Regions from separate parts of the Citrobacter sp. KH_055_1 genome, predicted to be linked through region 2. Evidence: predicted binding sites of a transcription regulator. Region 2 holds the regulator's gene; each other region holds the start of a gene.
The links. The regulator LexA, encoded in region 2, represses DNA repair genes until DNA is damaged. The targets are predictions, from matches to a motif close to TNCTGTATGTACATACAGNA.

Region 1 (3,268 bases), 1.7 Mb from region 2:
CTTGAGCAGCACAATTCCAAGCTCACGCGCAACCACCGGCTTCAGCAGCGCCCTCATACTGCAATCTCCCCGATAATTATTTGTCCCTTCTCTCCCCATAATTTTGTGACGCGTGAATCCCAGATGTGAGCGTCATCTTCGTAAATAGCATCCATCAGGGCTTTCATCATGTTGTCGAAATCAGGTTTAGTCTGGTGTGGTTTACCGTTGAACTCAGCCCGTTTCTTTTTGCTCCAGCTCGCTGGCATCGGAAGAATGAAAGTGACATGCGAACCGCTTTCCGCCAGCTCAACACCCTGCAGACGAACTTCATCACAGAAAGCCCGGTAACGCAGAACCTCGGGGCGCTTTTTCCATTTGTCAGCGCGCGTCATCCTAGGCTTGCCCATTGGGGTGATATCGTAGACTTTCACAATCACCTCCAGACCCGTTGTTGCCAGGTTCTGTCCTGACGAGGAGGCCTAGATGCTTCCGGCAAGAACGCGCTGATCGTCCAGTGAATAAAGTCATTATCCAGACTACGCTCGGTCTTAATCTGCTTTGCTTTATAGCGGGCTTCCAGTTCATCAGCCTGCTCAGTGGTGAGTTGTGTATGTTGAAACCAGCTTTTCTTCATAACGCACCTCTGGATGCGGCAAAAAGAAAATCGCTGGCGTTGGATAACGTCAGTATGAGGGATTGCTTGAATTGTTCTTGCGCCATGGGGCTTTTCTCCTGTGGCGCAGCAGGTATAGGTTGTTCAGGCCTATGACGGGAGTGTAACAGAATTCTGGGTAACGCGATAACCCGCCCTTTCCAGCATCTGAGTAAACAACGTAGGTGTGCCAATAATTTCATCATCCTGAAGAGGCATAAATGACACCATGCTACCGCGTCGGTACATCAGGGCGCGCTCACACTCAGGAAATGATTGCAGCCTGGCAACGATGACTCCATCGTGACATCTGATGACTGCATATCCATAATTTGGTAATTCTTCTTTCTGTTCCACCACTCCCCCTCCACACTGGAAAGTCATTGCATGCTGTATCAACAAAACCAGTCGTCTGCGCTTTCCCTAGTATGCTGGAGGATTACCTCAACTTTCTTCTTGGCTTCTTTCTCACCACCGTAAGCACGTAACCTATCGGGACCTGCACGGCGTATGATCAGACTGCACTCATCGAACTGATTCTGGAGCCGTTTTAACAATTCTTTTTCAAGTGCGGGAACCGTGCCTTTCGGAAGTTCTTTAGTACGATCAATGGTTAATTCAACTTTCATAAATGCCTCTGTCGCCTTAACTGTATATTCATACAGTACACTGATGAGTGTATTTGATCAACGACTTAGCCGCACAAAATGCTAATGTAAATGCCCACTCATGAAAAATACCCATTGCTAAGCGGCTCTAATAGAGCTTATCCATTTTTTTAATACAATCCTTACCGAGAATTTTAGGCGCTAAGCTCTTTGCAGCTAAGATAAAATGTTCACTTTTCAACCAACTGCGTCACCAACAGCACCCAAGTTGAGTAAAATACCAATCCAGGTAGTTGCATTAGAGCGTTTTAAACAAGCAAAATGAGCAGGGTTATGAAAAATAGTTACTCCTGAGTTTAAGTAATCATCTTAACGATCTCTAATTCAATAATCACAGAAGTGAATAATTAAGGATATAAAAGTGAAAAAAAAGATAAAAATTAAAAAAAGAAAAAGAAATAAAAAAATAGCATCGACTCGAAAAAGACTTTATTCGTTCAATGATAAGTACGCGAATTATATGGGGAGTGATTGCAAACTATGCAAACCATTATTAAACAAAGATCAAATCTCCTTAATGCTCTTCAACACTCAAAATCTTCTAGAAAAAATGAAGATAGAGATAAAAAAAACCAAGGCAATCACTTTTGACTTGGATCAATTAATGACACTTGATTATAGGTCACTCCCTAAAGTAACGACTGAACAAAAAATTGCAATTGAGGAGATATTTAATTCCTCACCAACATCACCCGAAGAATTAATATTCCAAACTTTAAGAACCTTTTTATTTACGAGTTTCCCACTTCCTGAAAGTGAAGATGAACTTGTTAATATGGCTTTCCATAGAGACATTGAAAATTACGTAGCATTAAAAATGGCATACGCATTATCTGAAGAATTTGCAGAACCGATGTCATTGCAACCATACTGGCCTAGGCTAAGTCAATTACGTATTATGATGCATATACCTGAGGAAGTTATAAAAAAAACAAAACTTGATAATATTATTTTCTATCCTGTAAAAAAGAAGGGGATGAATGCTTCTTCTTTAGTATATGATAACTTCAGATTTATAACAGTTAATTACGCACTTGAGCCAATATTAGATGACTTCAATACCATACTAATTCACTTCCACTCAACAGAAGAAATGGCCGGAGTTAAGAGATACGATAGAGCACTATCCTATTTACTCCCTCGATCCTTGTATTTTTCAACAGAAATCTCCCCTTTAAAATTCCCCGCAAATCCGATCTGCTTTGAGAATAACGCACAAAACATACATAACATCACTGCCGAACAAATAGACTTTATAATGATGCATGAATTATCACATCATTTATATCATCACCCTCAGAGAAAAAAGGATGTATTAAAGAAAGATGATGCAAGTAGTATCTTAAGAAGCTTTGAAATTGAAGCGGATGCTCTTGCAGCCAAGATGATTGCGATAAAATTCCAAGATGGAGTAAACAGATCATTAAAAAGAAAAGAAAGAAAAATCCCTTACGAAGTCGAATACTCCTTAAGTTTATCACTTACGTCTACATTAATACTTTTTGAGCATATGTACTTCGTGGAAGAATCCCTCAAAATAATGAGTACCAAATTAATCGACTTACTGCCAATAAAAACAATCTCTGGAACACACCCTCCAGCCAAAGAGCGGAAAGAAAGATTTCTTGAAGCAATGGGCGACCGCCTTCGAGGTTCATCACCTATTAGTAGATATTCCTCTGTATTCTATAATAAGGCATTAACTAAACTTGAAAGCCTGACTGCAGATGAAATCATGGAAATTTTAAAACCTTGTTTATACGAGTAAATATCAAATTTCTATTCAATCAGATTTTTATGCGAGTCTGTTTAAATATTTATTTTGAGCATAACAAAAAATTCAGCCCAGTGATATGCCGCATTAAAGCGGCATTTCTTTTCACGTAGGGCTGTGATCCATTGCAAGACGACCATCATAACCGCAAGCTTCTGTGGCGGGTGTGTTTGATCTTGCACTTTTCCAACA
Region 2 (3,268 bases):
TAATCGCACCAAAACACAGCTGCAGCAACAGCGAACGCAGCATGATGTCGCGGTTAAGCGCCATCAGACGGCGGAAGTTTCCGCGCCATGCCTGTTTCAGCATCATGAGCGAAACACCGCGCAGGTGGAGAACCTTGCGCACCATCAGCAGGCCAATCAGCAACGTGGCATATTCGGCAATCACCGTCGCCAGCGCGGCGCCCTGCACGTTCATATGCAGCCCCATCACCAGCCATATATCGAGCACAATGTTGAGGATATTGCCGACAATCAACAGGATCACCGGTGCTCGCGCGTACTGAACGCCCAGCAGCCAGCCAAGCAGTACCAGGTTCGCCAGCGAGGCAGGCGCGCTGAGCCAACGGATTTCAAGAAAGCGCCGGGCCTGTTCCAGTACCGCTTCGCTCCCCCCCACGATGTGTAACGCCAGATCGATAATCGGCGTACGAAATAGCGCAATTGCCGCCCCCGCCCCCAAAGCCAGAATCAGCGGCTGCACCAGTGCTCGGGCCAACGCCTGCGGATTTTTTGCGCCAAATGCCTGAGCCGTCAGCCCGGTGGTACTCATGCGTAGAAAGAGCAGCAGCATAAAGAGAAAACTGGTTGCCGTCGCCCCCACGGCGACACCACCCAAATAGACCGGGCTATCCAGATGACCAATCACAGCCGTATCCACCAGTCCCAGCAGGGGAACGGTGATATTGGAGAAAATCATTGGCAGGGCAAGGTGCCAGAGTGCTTTATCAGAGGAGGTAAAAAAAGGCATACAGGAGAGCCTGAGAAGACGTTAGAGATACTGGAAAAAATCGTACAGGCCCGGTAAACAGAGTGCCACCGGGCACGTTGCCGGATGACGACGTAACCGTCTTATCCGGCCTACAGGAAATCAACAGACCGTTACAGCCATTCACCGTTACGGATAACGCCGACGGCCAGTCCTTCAATGGTGAAGTTCTGCTCACGCAGGTCGACAACGATCGGTTTGAACTCGCTGTTTTCTGGCAGAAGCTCGACCTTATTGCCCTGTTTTTTCAGGCGTTTAACCGTCACTTCATCATCAATGCGGGCAACAACCACCTGGCCGTTACGCACGTCCTGTGTCTTATGCACTGCCAGCAGATCGCCATCCATAATACCAATGTCTTTCATTGACATACCGCTGACGCGCAGCAGGAAATCAGCATTAGGTTTGAACAGGGATGGATCAACCTGATAGTGGCCTTCGATGTGCTGTTGCGCCAGCAGCGGCTCACCTGCAGCAACGCGGCCTACAAGCGGTAATCCTACCTCTTCTTCATGCAACAGACGAATACCACGCGATGCGCCAGAGACGATTTCGAGCACCCCTTTACGCGCCAGCGCTTTAAGGTGTTCTTCAGCCGCGTTTGGGGAACGGAATCCCAAACGCTGCGCGATCTCCGCACGCGTCGGTGGCATACCTGTCTGGCTGATGTGATCCCGAATGAGATCAAACACCTCTTGCTGCCTGGCCGTTAACGCTTTCATTCCGCCCCCTGGGTGTATATACAGTTATGCTGTGAGTATATACAGCTAAAGGCGATTTTGGAACCGCAAACTGCACAAAAAACAGGAGATTTATGAAGTTGTGGAATCCTTATCGAAAATGGGACCACAACAGGATGCCCCAGGTGATCAGGGCGACAAAAATAGACAGCAGAACAGCCGCCGACCCCATATCTTTCGCTCGACCGGAAAGTTCGTGATACTCCGATCCAATACGGTCGACCACTGCTTCAATAGCGCTGTTTAAGATTTCAACGATCATCACCAGCATTACTGAACCAATCAACAACACACGGGTAATGGCGTCGACGTCCAGCCAGCAGGCGATGGCGACGCCCAGCAGTACGGCAACACTTTCCTGACGAAATGCCGCTTCATTTATCCATGCGGCGCGAAAACCTTTCCACGAGTAGCCAGCAGCTTTGATAATTCGGGTGAATCCAGTGGTATTATTGGCCATCAAAAGAACCTTTTTACATTATTAGCGTCAATGTCATTGTAACGTTACCCCGTTTGTTTCAGGGTGTGGCAAAGCAGCGCGAAGTATGACGGGATACACCAGAAATTCACTAAACTTTCTGATATCCTTGCAGCGCATTTGCATTATTAACCAGAGGCTTTACATCGTTTATGTCCGGCTGGCCACGAATTTACTACAAATTACTGAATTTACCATTAAGCGTCCTGGTAAAAAGCAAGTCTATTCCGGCAGAACCTGCCCCGGAGTTGGGGCTCGATACGTCTCGTCCCATTATGTACGTCCTACCGTACAACTCAAAAGCAGACTTGCTGACGCTACGTGCCCAATGTTTGGCGCACGATCTTCCCGATCCCCTGGAACCGCTGGAGATAGACGGGACTTTACTGCCGCGCTACGTGTTTATTCACGGCGGTCCGCGTGTGTTCACCTATTACACACCAAAAGAAGAGTCCATCAAGCTGTTCCATAACTATCTCGATCTGCATCGCAGCAATCCTGACCTGGATGTGCAGATGGTGCCGGTTTCGGTGATGTTTGGCCGCGCGCCTGGCCGCGAAAAAGGTGAAGTCAACCCGCCGCTGCGCATGCTGAACGGCGTACAGAAATTCTTCGCCGTTTCCTGGCTCGGTCGCGACAGTTTTGTCCGTTTCTCGCCGTCGGTCTCTCTGCGCCGCATGGCAGACGAACACGGTACGGATAAAATCATCGCTCAGAAACTGGCGCGCGTGGCGCGTATGCACTTTGCCCGTCAGCGTTTAGCTGCTGTTGGCCCGCGCCTCCCTGCCCGCCAGGATCTGTTTAATAAGCTGCTGGCCTCAAAAGCAATCGCCCGTGCGGTAGAAGATGAAGCCCGCAGTAAAAAAATCTCCCACGAAAAAGCGCAGCAAAATGCCATTGCGCTGATGGAAGAGATCGCCGCCAACTTCTCCTACGAGATGATCCGCCTGACTGACCGTATTCTGGGATTCACCTGGAACCGACTGTATCAGGGTATTAACGTTCACAATGCAGAACGCGTTCGCCAACTGGCGCACGACGGACATGAAATTGTCTATGTCCCCTGCCACCGCAGCCATATGGATTACATGCTGCTGTCGTACGTTCTGTATCACCAGGGGCTGGTTCCTCCGCACATTGCGGCCGGGATCAACCTGAACTTCTGGCCGGCTGGCCCGATTTTCCGCCGCCTGGGTGCGTTCTTTATTCGTCGTACCTTCAAGGGCAATAAGCTCTATTCCACCGTCTTCCGCGAATACCTCGGCG
Region 3 (3,268 bases), 230 kb from region 2:
ATCGGGGTAAGTCTCGTCTTGTTGCGCCTCGGGGACCGAACGTAAACGAAACTCTTCATCCTGGCTCGTGGCTTGTTCAGCCAGTTCAGGATTAATCTCGCGCTTAATTTCTACACCCAATCCACGAAACGCTTCTGCCTGAGCCAGAACGTTTCCACGCCCTGAAGACAATTTTTTCATCGCCTGCCGATAGTTATCTTGTGCCTTGTCCAGGCTCTGACCAATTGCTGACATATCATCGACAAACAGCCGCATTTTGTCATAAAGCTTGCTGGCCCGGTCCGCGATCTGCTGCGCATTACGACTTTGATGCTCATACCGCCACAGATTAGCAATGGTGCGCAATGCCACCAACAACGTGGTCGGGCTTACCAGCATAATATTATTTCTGAGTGCTTCTGTAATCAGTTCGGGCTGCCTGTCCAGCGCCAGCAGAAAAGCGGGCTCAACCGGGATAAACATCAGCACATAATCAAGCGTACGTAATCCCGGCAACTGCTGGTAGTCTTTGCGGCCCAGCAGACGAATATGGTTACGCACGGAGGCGATATGTTCCTGTAGCGCACTTTCGCGGGTGTAGTCATCCTCTGCATTAAAGTAGCGTTCATAGGCCACCAGCGTCATTTTCGCATCGATCACCACGTCTTTGCCCTGCGGCAATCGGACAATAACATCCGGCTGCATCCGCGATCGTGCGTCATTTTCTATGCTGACCTGAGTTTCATATTCATAGCCTTCGCGCAGACCGGACGCCTCCAGTACCCGCGTGAGTACGACTTCTCCCCAGTTGCCCTGGGTTTTGTTATCGCCTTTCAGCGCCCGTGTCAGGTTAACCGCTTCTTGCGCCATCTGCGCGTTCAGTTGCTGGAGGTTACGAATTTCGTGCGCCAGGGTATGACGCTCTTGCGCCTCTTTGCCAAAGCTATCCTGCACCTGGCGGCGAAAACCGTCCAGCTGTTCACGTAATGGTGTAAGCAAGCTATTCAGGCTTTGGCGATTTTGCTCATCAACGCGACGATTGCTGTGTTCAAAAATACGGTTTGCCAGGTTTTCGAACTGTTCGCTCAGACGCTGTTCGCTGTTGATCATCTGGCGGATTTTATCTTCCGCATGCTGTTGCGTCGCGTCGAGTCGCGTGGTGACTTCCCGGAGATCGGCTTCCAGAGAGGTGTTAATACTCTGCAGGCTGCGAAGTTCGTTGTTGAGTAGCTCGCACTCGTCGCGCCAGTGGGCTTCCTGCGCCAGCTGTTGACGTGCGGCGCTTAGCGCAATATCCAGTTCACGCCGTTCTTCGATAAGATCCGCGCGGATTTGGTCGGCACGCGCTTTGGTCGCCAGCCAGCCCACAAGCAGCCCTGCAGCTAACGCCACGACGGCACTTATCATTATCGAAATATCCACTACGCCCCCCTTACAGCAACGACTTACCCGCACAAAATAGAATTGTGCTGTATAAACGTCCAGTTTAAAAGGAATTTCCTGCGAGGTACTGCGCAAAATAAAAAGGCCGAACATGTCGGCCTTTTCAGAAAGGAGAGAAAATTACAGCAGGCGACGTGCAGCCTCTACCACGATTTTCACCGCGTGGCTTTCCGTTTGCTTCATGGTTTCAGCATTCGGGATTTCTTGCTGAGTACGGTTAACGATAACACCCGCAACCATACCGGCACGCAGACCCTGGCTTGCACACATGGTCAGCAGCGTAGCGGATTCCATTTCGTAGTTCATGACGCCCATGGACTGCCACTCTTCCATCGAGCCTTTGAAACGGCTCACCACGCGACCAGAGAAGGTGTCATAACGCTCCTGGCCTGGGTAGAAGGTATCTGAAGAGGCGGTCACGCCGACGTGGGTAGTCGCGCCAATAGATTTCGCGGCTTCCACCAGCGCGGTGGTACATTCGAAATCGGCAACAGCCGGAAATTCCATCGGTGCAAAGTGCAGGCTCGCCCCGTCCAGACGGACAGACGCGGTGGTAACCAGCACGTCGCCCACGTTGATATGCGGCTGAATAGCGCCGGTCGTACCGATACGCAGGAAGGTACGAATGCCCAGTTGCGCCAGTTCTTCTACGGCGATAGAGGTCGACGGACCGCCGATACCGGTAGAGCAGACAATCACAGCTTTACCATCCAGCTCAGCACGCCAGGTAGTGAACTCGCGATGAGATGCCAGCTTAACCGGCTTGTCCATCAGCGCGGCGATCTTTTCCACACGCTCAGGGTCGCCAGGGACGATAGCAAGCGTAGCCCCTTGTAAATCGTTCTTGGTGAGGCCGAGATGAAAAACATCAGACTTAGACATAAAAACTCCTCTGTGAATCGGTTTTGTCAGAAGAAGCAAAAACACACTTTACCGAAGGCATAAACATATTTTCGTGACAGCCATCACTTTGATGTAAATCAATTGCATTTCATTACCGTCAAATAGTGATGAACGTCACATTAACTGTTCGATACAGGCAAGCCTTGCACAAAAGATAGACCGTTTAAGGCAATGTGGTTCGTTGCACGCGTCTATAGTTAATGATGCGCTATTTGGCTAAATACTTAAGGGTACGGAGAATACCATGGCAACAACACGACAATCTGGCTTTGCACCTGCAGTATCCCCACCCGCAGCAACGGCGGTTCACACCCCGGATAACGAAATCATCGCGGGAATAACGTCGATTCCGTCTCAAGGCGATGATATGCCTGCGTATCATGCACGCCCGAAGCACAGCGAAGGTCCGCTACCGGTTGTTATCGTCGTGCAGGAAATTTTTGGCGTTCATGAACACATCCGTGATATTTGTCGCCGCCTGGCGCTGGAAGGGTATCTGGCTGTCGCTCCAGAGCTTTACTTTCGCGAGGGCGATCCGAATGATTTTGCCGATATTTCAACGCTGTTAAGCGGCCTGGTGGCCAAAGTCCCGGACTCTCAGGTTCTGGCCGATCTGGACCACGTCGCCAGTTGGGCCTCACGCAACGGTGGTGACGCACACCGACTGATGATCACTGGTTTTTGCTGGGGTGGACGCATCACCTGGCTGTATGCCGCACACAACCCGCAGTTAAAAGCGGCAGTGGCATGGTATGGCAAACTGGTCGGCGACAAAACGCTGAACTCGCCCAGGCATCCTGTCGATATCGCTACCGATCTTAACGCCCCCGTGTTGGGGCTTTATGGCGCGCAGGACACCAGTATTTCGCAGGAAAGCGTGGAAACCATGCGTCAGGCATTGCGCGCGGCGAATGCCAAAGCAGAAATCGTGGTGTATCCCGAT

Region 1: AC3ITF_RS12750 (DinI-like family protein) is a predicted target of LexA. The motif match lies at 1,282-1,301, and genes of this name have one in related genera.
Region 3: rmuC (DNA recombination protein RmuC) is a predicted target of LexA. The motif match lies at 1,447-1,466, and genes of this name have one in related genera.

Annotation. Positions count from the first base shown of each region.
Region 1 covers NZ_CM174473.1:2,710,823-2,714,090, forward strand. Annotated here, with positions in the region: gene AC3ITF_RS12735 (DUF968 domain-containing protein) at 1-57, opposite strand, end outside; gene AC3ITF_RS12740 (RusA family crossover junction endodeoxyribonuclease) at 54-413, opposite strand; gene AC3ITF_RS12745 (hypothetical protein) at 416-616, opposite strand; gene AC3ITF_RS12750 (DinI-like family protein) at 1,030-1,263, opposite strand; gene AC3ITF_RS12755 (M48 family metalloprotease) at 1,664-3,070, shown strand.
Region 2 covers NZ_CM174473.1:4,415,086-4,418,353, forward strand. Annotated here, with positions in the region: gene dinF (MATE family efflux transporter DinF) at 1-766, opposite strand, end outside; gene lexA (transcriptional repressor LexA) at 898-1,506, opposite strand; gene AC3ITF_RS20770 (diacylglycerol kinase) at 1,616-1,984, opposite strand; gene plsB (glycerol-3-phosphate 1-O-acyltransferase PlsB) at 2,155-3,268, shown strand, end outside.
Region 3 covers NZ_CM174473.1:4,646,721-4,649,988, forward strand. Annotated here, with positions in the region: gene rmuC (DNA recombination protein RmuC) at 1-1,401, opposite strand, end outside; gene udp (uridine phosphorylase) at 1,543-2,304, opposite strand; gene AC3ITF_RS21830 (dienelactone hydrolase family protein) at 2,570-3,268, shown strand, end outside.